3 regions of the Bacillus sp. 1A genome follow, and region 1 is predicted to be linked to each of the others. Evidence: predicted binding sites of a transcription regulator. Region 1 holds the regulator's gene; each other region holds the start of a gene.
The links. Region 1 encodes Rex, which represses fermentation and respiration genes when NADH is low (regulators of the CRP and FNR family bind a similar motif). Its sites were predicted from a motif close to TTGTGAAATATTTCACAA; they were not measured.
Positions count from the first base shown of each region.

Region 2: adhE (bifunctional acetaldehyde-CoA/alcohol dehydrogenase) is a predicted target of Rex. The motif match lies at 1,338-1,355, and genes of this name have one in related genera.
Region 3: pflB (formate C-acetyltransferase) is a predicted target of Rex. The motif match lies at 1,207-1,224, and genes of this name have one in related genera.

Region 1 is NZ_JBQYLZ010000001.1:6,303,839-6,307,130, forward strand. Features, by position in the region: gene ACUN0F_RS32150 (CPBP family intramembrane glutamic endopeptidase) at 293-1,042, shown strand; gene ACUN0F_RS32155 (YdiK family protein) at 1,039-1,230, shown strand; gene ACUN0F_RS32160 (redox-sensing transcriptional repressor Rex) at 1,260-1,889, opposite strand; gene ACUN0F_RS32165 (ABC-F family ATP-binding cassette domain-containing protein) at 2,077-3,292, shown strand, end outside.
Region 2 is NZ_JBQYLZ010000001.1:2,212,575-2,215,866, reverse strand. Features, by position in the region: gene adhE (bifunctional acetaldehyde-CoA/alcohol dehydrogenase) at 1-1,227, opposite strand, end outside; gene ACUN0F_RS11140 (bifunctional cystathionine gamma-lyase/homocysteine desulfhydrase) at 1,488-2,621, opposite strand; gene ACUN0F_RS11135 (O-acetylserine dependent cystathionine beta-synthase) at 2,625-3,292, opposite strand, start outside.
Region 3 is NZ_JBQYLZ010000001.1:6,080,657-6,083,948, reverse strand. Features, by position in the region: gene ACUN0F_RS31160 (glycosyltransferase family 2 protein) at 1-994, shown strand, start outside; gene pflB (formate C-acetyltransferase) at 1,335-3,292, shown strand, end outside.

The DNA.
Region 1 (3,292 bases):
AAAAAATCATAATTTTTTCGCAAATTAAGCTATACACTTTTCTATATAGAGTCCCTCTTCTTCTACCTTTACTATATGAATCGTTGTTTCCACTAATCGTATGTTACAATATGAAAGGACACCCTAAATTGTTTTCGCTATACACACAACTTTCTCCTGTCTTCTATTATAATTTCAAATAAGGATTTACGAAAAAAACATAATTTAAGCGAGGTTTATATCGTAGGTAGCATATTTACATGTTATCCTACCTTATCTCATACACTAGAGTTAGAAAGGATGGTTAAACCATTTGAAAAAACAATATTGGTGGGTTATCGTTACATACATTTTAATGCAGTTATCATCCATTGCTGGATTACCACTTCTTCTGAAAACTGGACTTTATGATAACAGGGGATTTACTAGAGAAGAGAAATTTCAACTCATAACTGGCCACTGGGCAATCATTAGCTTCTTTATTGCATTATGTATCGTACTTTGGTTACTTAGAACAGATATTCGTGACAGACGTTTAGATACAATGCGCTCTACTGTTCCAGCTACGATTGGTTGGATTTTTATCGGGTTCTTCCTAGCATTTTTCTCACAAAGTATTGCCGGTATGATAGAAATGCGTGTATTAGGAATTAAACCTGGATCAGAAAATACAGCAAGACTTATGGATATCGCAAGAACGACACCTTGGTTCCTTATCGTTATCTCTATAATAGGACCTATTTTGGAAGAAATCGTATTTAGAAAAATTTTATTTGGTACACTTTATAAGAAGTTTAACTTCTTTATTGCTGCTATCATTAGTTCTCTTGTATTCGCAGCAATTCATTTTGATTTCACTCACTTATTGGTATACACTTCTATGGGACTCGTATTCGCCTTTTTATATGTAAAAACGAAGCGTATTATCGTCCCTATCGCAGCTCATGTTGCAATGAATACATTAGTTGCAGTTGCTCAAGTTTTAATGAGCAATGAACAAATTCAAGAAATGATTAAAGAAGCTGAAAAAATGCAAGGCTTTATCGGAGGATTTTTAGTATGAGGAACTCACCATTGTTCATGGCTGCATTGTACTTCCTTCTAGGATGTATCTTTACACGCTTCGCCATTACGAACGTAACAGATACAATCTGGAATATGTGGACAATACTATTTGCAGTTATGGCAACAATTGATTTTAATTTGGCACTTCGCCTTATCTTAGTTAAATTCACAAAGAAAAAACAATAATAAAACGCAGAGGTCGCTTCCTCTGCGTTTTATTGTGGATAATTCTTTAAAAAGTAAACAAGTGTTTGTAACTCTACCGCTAAATCAATATGGTGAATTCTTATATTATCTGACACATTTAAGCGCGCTGGTGTGAAATTTAAAATACCATGCACGTTCGTTTCTGCCAATCTATCTGCTACAGATTGTGCTACTGTAGCGGGTACTGTTAATATTGCCACTTGTATATCAGTTGATAAACGTTCTTCTAATTCATCTAAATGATATACAGGAATGCCCCCGATTTCTGTCCCGACTTTCTCTTCACTAACATCAAACGCCATTTCAATTTTTGTATTATTGTTTTTCGTGAAATTATAATGTAAGAAAGCGGTCCCTAAATTACCTACTCCAATAAGTGCTACACGTGTTATATCATCTTGGTCGAGTGTTTCACGGAAAAATGATAATAAATAATTTACGTTATATCCATAACCTTTTTTCCCTAACGCTCCAAAATATGAAAAATCTCTTCGAATCGTTGCGGAATCAACTTTTACCGCTTCACTCAATTCGGCTGATGAAACACGTTGCTTACCAGAAAGAGATAAGTTTTGGATAAATCGATAGTATAGAGGCAATCGTTTGGCAGTGGCCTGTGGAATTTTTTGCTGCTCCATATAACCTCTCCTCTCTTCCTATCTTTATTCATATACTTGAATCAAATACAGAAGTTTAGCACTCATGAATTTCCCTGTATAATAAAGAGAAGAAGTATTCTCTCTTTATTTTAAACTATACACTATTTTTAGTATGATTGAGAAATATAAACATGGCAAAGTTAAGAAATTATTTGAGGTGAAAACATTGATTTTATTACAAGTAAACGCGCTTACGAAATTATACGGTGCAGAAACGATTCTTGCAAACATAAAATTGGAAGTTCAAACGAAAGATCGTATCGCATTAGTCGGACGAAATGGGGCCGGAAAATCTACATTATTAAAAATAATAGCTGGTGAGCTATCTCATGATGGTGGCGAAATTATAAAACCAAAAGATGTCTCAATCGGATATTTAGCTCAAAATACCGGGTTAGAAACATCTTTAACAATTTGGGATGAAATGTTAACCGTCTTTACACACTTGCAGCAAATGGAGACAAAACTTCGAAGGCTAGAGCAAGAGATGGGAAAAGAAGAAAACTTTTCAAACGAGGCTACATATGAAAGATTATTAGCTGATTATGACCAATTGCAATTAGATTATAAAGATCAAGGTGGATATCAATATGAAGCAGATATTCGCTCCATTTTAAGTGGTCTTGGCTTCCCAGTTGAAACGCACCAGACGACGATTTCTACATTAAGTGGTGGACAAAAAACAAGATTAGCTCTCGGTAAATTATTATTAACGAAACCAGACCTACTTATTTTGGACGAGCCTACAAACCATTTAGACATCGAAACATTAACATGGCTTGAACAATATTTACAAGGCTATCCTGGCGCAATACTAATCGTTTCCCATGACCGTTATTTCTTGGATAAACTCGTTACACAAGTATATGAAATTTCGAATAAAGAAAGCAGACGATTTGTTGGTAACTACAGTAAATATTTAGACTTAAAATCAGCATTATACGAGCAAGACATGAAACGTTATGAAAAACAACAAGATGAAATCGCTAAGCTTGAGGATTTCGTTCAAAAAAATATAGCGCGCGCATCTACGACAAAACGTGCTCAAAGCCGTCGTAAACAATTAGATAGAATGGAATTATTGACTAGACCATTAGGTGATTCTAAGTCAGCATCCTTCCACTTCGATATCGAAAAACAAAGTGGAAATGATGTTTTACAAGTAAAGGATGCAACTATCGGCTATGATGATGATCCGATTATTGAACATGTAACTATGCGCTTAACTCGCGGGGATAGCGTTGCTTTAGTTGGTCCAAACGGAATTGGGAAATCCACATTATTAAAATCACTTGTGAATAAGTTACCACTATTAAATGGTGATGTTTCTTTCGGATCCAATGTATCTGTTGGTTATTATGATCAAGAACAAGCAAACTTAA
Region 2 (3,292 bases), 4.1 Mb from region 1:
TGATGAAGGGGCGTTTACAATAAGACGGCAAGCTTTCATACGTAATCCAAATTGTTTTTGTACTTCTTTATTTGTAGAATGAATGACTGCTGAATGTCCTAAACCACCAAGGTCTAACATGTCTTCGCAATATGTAAGTCCCTCTTCTAGTGAATTTGCTTTTACACAAGCTAATACTGGACTCAGTTTCTCACGAGATAGTGGATATGCTCCTCCGATACCTTGTATTTCAGCTACAAGCATTTTTGTATTTTCAGGCACAGTAATTCCAACTAATGCGGCAATGTACTGTGCTGATTTCCCTACAATATCACTATTTACTGCACATGTATTTTCATTAATAACAAGCTTTTCTAATTTTCTTCTCTCTTCTTCTGTTACAAAGTAACAATTGTTTGCAATCATTTCTTTTTTCACATCATCATAAATTTCCTTGTCTACAATGATTGCTTGTTCTGATGCACAAATCATACCGTTATCAAATGTTTTTGATAAAATTAAATCATTAACAGCTCGTTTTATATGCGCTGATTTCTCTATATAGCATGGTACATTACCAGGACCTACACCTAGCGCTGGTTTTCCAGTAGAATAAGCTGATTTCACCATACCTGCTCCTCCAGTTGCCAAAACAAGCGCAACACCTTCATGGTTCATTAATTGTTTCGTTGCTTCGACAGAAGGTCTTTCAATCCACTGAATACAATGTTTTGGTGCCCCGGCCTTCACCGCTGCATCATATACTGTTTTCGCCGCTGCAATGGAACAGTTTTGTGCTGAAGGATGAAATGCGAAAATAATTGGATTTCTCGTTTTCATCGCGATTAATGCTTTAAACATTGTTGTCGACGTTGGATTCGTTACTGGCGTTACCCCAGCTACTACTCCGACAGGTTCCGCAATTTCTATTATTTCTTCATGAGGATCTTCGTGAATAATCCCTACTGTTTTATCTTTCTTTATGCTATGCCAAATATATTCAGTAGCAAAAATATTTTTAATGCATTTATCTTCATATACACCACGACCTGTTTCTTCAACAGCCAACTTTGCAAGTGGCATATGTTGATCCACACCTGCTAATGCCATTTCATGAACAATGTTGTCAATTTGCTCTTGTGTAAAACTTTCTAATGCTTGTAAAGCCTTTCGACCGTTATTCACTAACGTATCAATCATCTCTTTTACTTCCTGCATTTCATTTACAACTTTCTCTTTGACTACCATGTAAATTCCTCCTATTCTGCTATCATGGACTAAATAAGACCCTATAGGTCATAATGAGTCTCGATTAGCGCAAAAAAAATAGAGTTGCTTTCCTACATGAACCTCATTGTTTGTGAAATATTTCACAAGTTTGTTCGTGAGTAACACTTCATGAACTTAATATACATGAAATTATTTCATTTGTGTATGTCTATTTTGTGAAGTTTTTCACAAAAATAATGTAATAAAAATGCACTGCCTATATGAGCAGTGCATTTTTATTATGCTAACGCTTGTGCTAGATCTTCAATTAAATCTTCACCGTCTTCAATACCGACAGAAATACGAATTAATGTATCTGTAATTCCTAGCTCTTTACGACGATCTGCTGGGATTGATGCATGTGTCATTTGAGATGGGATAGAAATTAAACTTTCTACTGCCCCTAAACTTTCAGCAAGTGTAAAGTATTGTAAGTTCTCTAGTACTTTATTTAATGTTTCTTCACTATCTACATCAAATGAGATAATAGCACCAAATCCATTTGCTTGTTCTGTCGCTAGTTCATGGTTTTGATGTGATGCAAGACCTGGGTAATATACTTTATTTACTTTTGGATGGTTATTTAAAAACTCAGCAATTGCACGTGAATTCGTTTCATGCTCTTCCATTCGAATTCCTAATGTTTTTAAACCACGAAGTAGTAAGAAGCTATCTTGTGGGCCAAGAATGCCTCCTGTTGAGTTTTGTACAAAGTGAAGGTCTTCTGCTAATTGCGGGCTATTTACAACTACTAGGCCTGCAACTACGTCACTATGACCTCCTAAATATTTCGTTGCACTATGAAGTACAATGTCTGCTCCTAAAGTAATCGGCGACTGCCAATATGGCGTCATGAATGTGTTATCGATAATTGTTAATAAATCTTTCTCTTTAGCAAGAGTAGATATTTTCTTAATATCAGTAATTTTCAGTAATGGGTTCGTTGGTGTTTCCACATAAATCGCTTTCGTATTTGGACGAATCGCTTCTACAACTTCCTCTAGGTTTGTTGTATCTACAAATGTATGCTCAATACCGAAGCGATTTAATACTTTCGTGATAACGCGGTACGTTCCACCATACACATCATCTGTTAAAATAACGTGGTCACCTTTTGAGAACAACATAATTGTAGCTGTAATAGCAGCCATTCCTGAACCAAATGCAAAACCAGCATGACCGTTTTCTAATACTGCAATCATTTCTTCTAAAGCTGCACGTGTTGGGTTGCCTGTACGTGAATATTCATATCCTTGATGCTTACCAACTGCTTCTTGTTTGTACGTACTTGTTTGATAAATCGGTACATTTACAGATCCAGTTGAAGGTTCTCCTATGCGAATACCATGAATTAACTTTGTCTTTGCTCTCATTTTTTATTCCCATCCTTTGTATATGTCTTTACTTAAATAGCGCTCACTACTATCAGGAAAAATCGTTACAATATTTGTACCTGGCGCCGCTTTCTCTGCTTCAAGTAAACTTGCATGAAATGCTGCTCCGGAAGAGCTCCCAACGAGCAGTCCTTCTTTTTGCGCTAATTCCTTCACTCGTAAAAATGCATTTCGATCAGAAATTGTATGAATTTCATCAAAATAAGATGTTTTCAAAAATGGCGGGATAAATTCAAGGCCAATCCCTTCTGTTTCATGCGAACCAGCTTTACCACCATTTAAAATAGATCCTTCTGGTTCGACAATAACCGTTTTTATATCTATATTTTTTTCTTTCAAATAAGATGCAGTCCCCATGAATGTACCACCAGTTCCTGCTCCTGCAACAAATATGTTAATCTCTCCGTTAAGTGCCAACCAAAGTTCAGGTCCTAATGTTTTGAAATAAGCACGCGGGTTTGCTTCATTCGCAAACTGACTTGGAGAGTATGAATTCGGTATTTCATTTACTAATTCTTTTGCTTTTGCAATTGCGCCGGTCATTCCTTGCTCAGTTGGTGTATGCACAACCGTTGCACCCAGTGCTTTCATTAGTTCTTGCTTTTCAATACTAAATTTCTCTGGTACACAAACGATAACGTGTAAATCAT
Region 3 (3,292 bases), 220 kb from region 1:
TCGTCATTGTGCAATTGACGTTATTACACCGAATAAATTTCGGCCGGCCGAGCATGCTGCGTATGGCACAGGTCTTTCTCAATCTGAAAAACGGATGATAGGTGATCATATAGAAGCTGTAGCGGAGCGAATAGTAGGCAGTGATGAGCGCGGAGGGTATTATGATGGAAATAGGAAAAGAGAGTGTGTCTATCATACTTTAAGTTTCGAAGATTTTTATCAAGGATGGGGCGTTACATCTAAGTTGTATAAAGGAAAACAATTATCGGTCATTATTCCTGTACAAGATGAAGAGAAAACAATTGGAAATGTTATAGAAGAGCTTCGCAAAATTGAACCTTTTGAAATTATCGTTGTTGTAAATGGTTCGTCTGATAAAACAGCAACGATTGCAAAAGACAAGGGAGCAACAACAATTGTATATAAAGAAGCACTTGGCAACGATGTGGGGCGTTCACTTGGAACTTATTTTGCCAAAGGAGAAATTGTATTATTTATAGACGGTGATTTTGTTATTCCAGCTAGTGAGCTATATCCATTTGCAAAAGCTATTGCAGATGGAATGGATGTCGCATTAAATGATCTAAATCATTATTTAGATTTAAGAGTACCGCTTCATCTTGTAACTGCATTTAAATATGCATTAAATTTAGCTTGTGATAGAAAAGATTTAGGAGTAGGATCTCTTATCGCTGTACCTAATGCGTTTAGCCAGAAGTGTTTGAAATCAATTGGGTATAGGTCTTTATTGTCACCTTGCGTAGCGCAAGTGAAAGCTATTCTTTCAGGATTCGAAATTGCGTGTGTAAGTCGTGTAGAGGTCGATAAGATGAACCGCATTCGTCCCAGTGAACATTTTGCAAAAATAGGTCATCCTCCAGCTGTCTTGCGAATTATAGGTGATCATATAGAAGGATTAGAGCAATTAATTGTATTAGAAGGTAGCCGTGGTGGATTCTATGATGGGAATAGAAAAAGAGATGTTTTAGAGTAGTAACAAAAAAAGTGTACAACATATGTACACTTTTTTTGTTCTGTTATAAAAACTATAACAGATTAGGAGATAAGAGTATTACAGCTCTACAATGGGTATTGTTCTTATATTACAAAATAGGATTCGTATATAAGGATACCAAAAAAATACAATTAAGGAAAGGGTTAATTATAAAGACTTTTAAGTGAAGTTAACACTATACATATAGTAGTTTGCTCAACATTTCACAAACATGTCACAACTATTTCGTTCACTTTAGCAAAAAAGTAGTATTCTAAGTGTGTAAGCTGTTATATAAAAAATCTTAGTCCTGTACTAATCAAAAATGGAGGAGATTAGGATGACTCAAGTATTAGAAAATGTTAAAAACGCATGGGAAAACTTTAAAGGTGAAAAATGGAAAGCAGAGATTGATGTTCGCGATTTCATTTTAAATAATGTAAACGTTTTCGAAGGAGACGAATCTTTCTTAGCGGGAGCAACTGAAGCAACGAAACAACTTTGGGATCAAGTAATGGATTTAACAACGAAAGAACGTGAAAACGGTGGCGTTCTTGATATGGATACAAAAATTGTTTCTTCTATTACATCACATGAACCAGGATATTTAAATAAAGATATTGAAAAAGTAGTCGGTTTCCAAACTGAAAAACCATTTAAACGTTCTTTACAACCATATGGTGGTATTCGTATGGCGGAACAAGCTTGTGAATCTTATGGATACGAAATGGATAAAGAACTTAGTCGTATTTTCAGAGACTGGAGAAAAACGCATAATCAGGGTGTATTTGATGCATACACACCAGAAATGAAAGCGGCTCGTAAATCAGGTGTAATTACTGGCCTTCCAGATGCATACGGACGTGGACGTATTATCGGTGACTACCGACGCGTAGCATTATATGGTATTGATCATTTAATTGAAGTAAAAAAAGCTGATTTGAATTTAACTGGCGGTGTAATGAGCGAAGATACAATGCGTTTACGCGAAGAGTTATCTGAGCAAATGCGTGCACTTCAAGAGTTAAAACAAATGGCTGCTTCTCATGGCTTTGATATTTCTAAGCCAGCAACAAACACACAAGAAGCATTCCAATGGTTATACTTCGCATATCTAGCAGCGATTAAAGAGCAAAATGGAGCTGCAATGAGTCTTGGACGTACTTCTACATTCTTAGATATTTATATTGAAAGAGATTTAGCAAATGGTACTTTAACAGAAGAAGAAGTACAAGAAATTGTGGATCACTTCATTATGAAATTACGTCTTGTGAAATTTGCAAGAACACCTGATTATAATGAATTATTCTCTGGTGACCCAACTTGGGTAACTGAGTCTATCGGTGGTATGGCATTAGATGGTCGTCCATTAGTAACAAAGAACTCATTCCGTTTCTTGCATACATTAGATAATTTAGGACCAGCTCCAGAACCAAACTTAACAGTTCTTTGGTCTAAACAATTACCGCAGAACTTTAAAAACTACTGTGCGAAAATGTCTATTAAAACATCAGCAATTCAATATGAAAATGATGACATTATGCGTGCTGACTACGGCGATGACTACGGAATTGCTTGTTGTGTATCTGCAATGAGAATTGGTAAACAAATGCAGTTCTTCGGCGCACGTGCAAACTTAGCAAAAGCATTACTATATGCGATTAACGGTGGTAAAGATGAAAAATCTAAAGCACAAGTTGGTCCTGAGTACGCACCGATTACTTCTGAAGTATTAGATTATGAAGAAGTTATGCGTAAGTTTGATATGACAATGGAATGGTTAGCAGGTCTATATTTAAACACATTAAATGTTATTCATTACATGCATGATAAATATAGCTACGAACGTATTGAAATGGCACTTCATGATACAAATGTTCTTCGTACAATGGCAACAGGTATCGCGGGTCTATCTGTAGTAGCAGACTCTTTAAGTGCAATTAAACACGCAAAAGTAAAACCAATTCGTGATGAAAACGGTATTGCAGTTGACTTTGAAATCGAAGGAGATTTCCCTAAATACGGTAACAATGATGACCGTGTAGATGAAATCGCTGTAAATCTTGTAAAAACATTTATGAATAAACTTCGTAAACATAAAACATACAGAAATTCTGTTCATACAATGTCGATCTTAACAATCACATCTAACGTTGTATACGGTAAGAAAACTGGTAACACTCCAGATGGTCGCCGTACTGGAGAACCATTTGCACCAGGTGCGAACCCAATGCATGGTCGTGATACAAAAGGTGCATTAGCTTCATTATTATCTGTAGCTAAATTACCATATGAAGA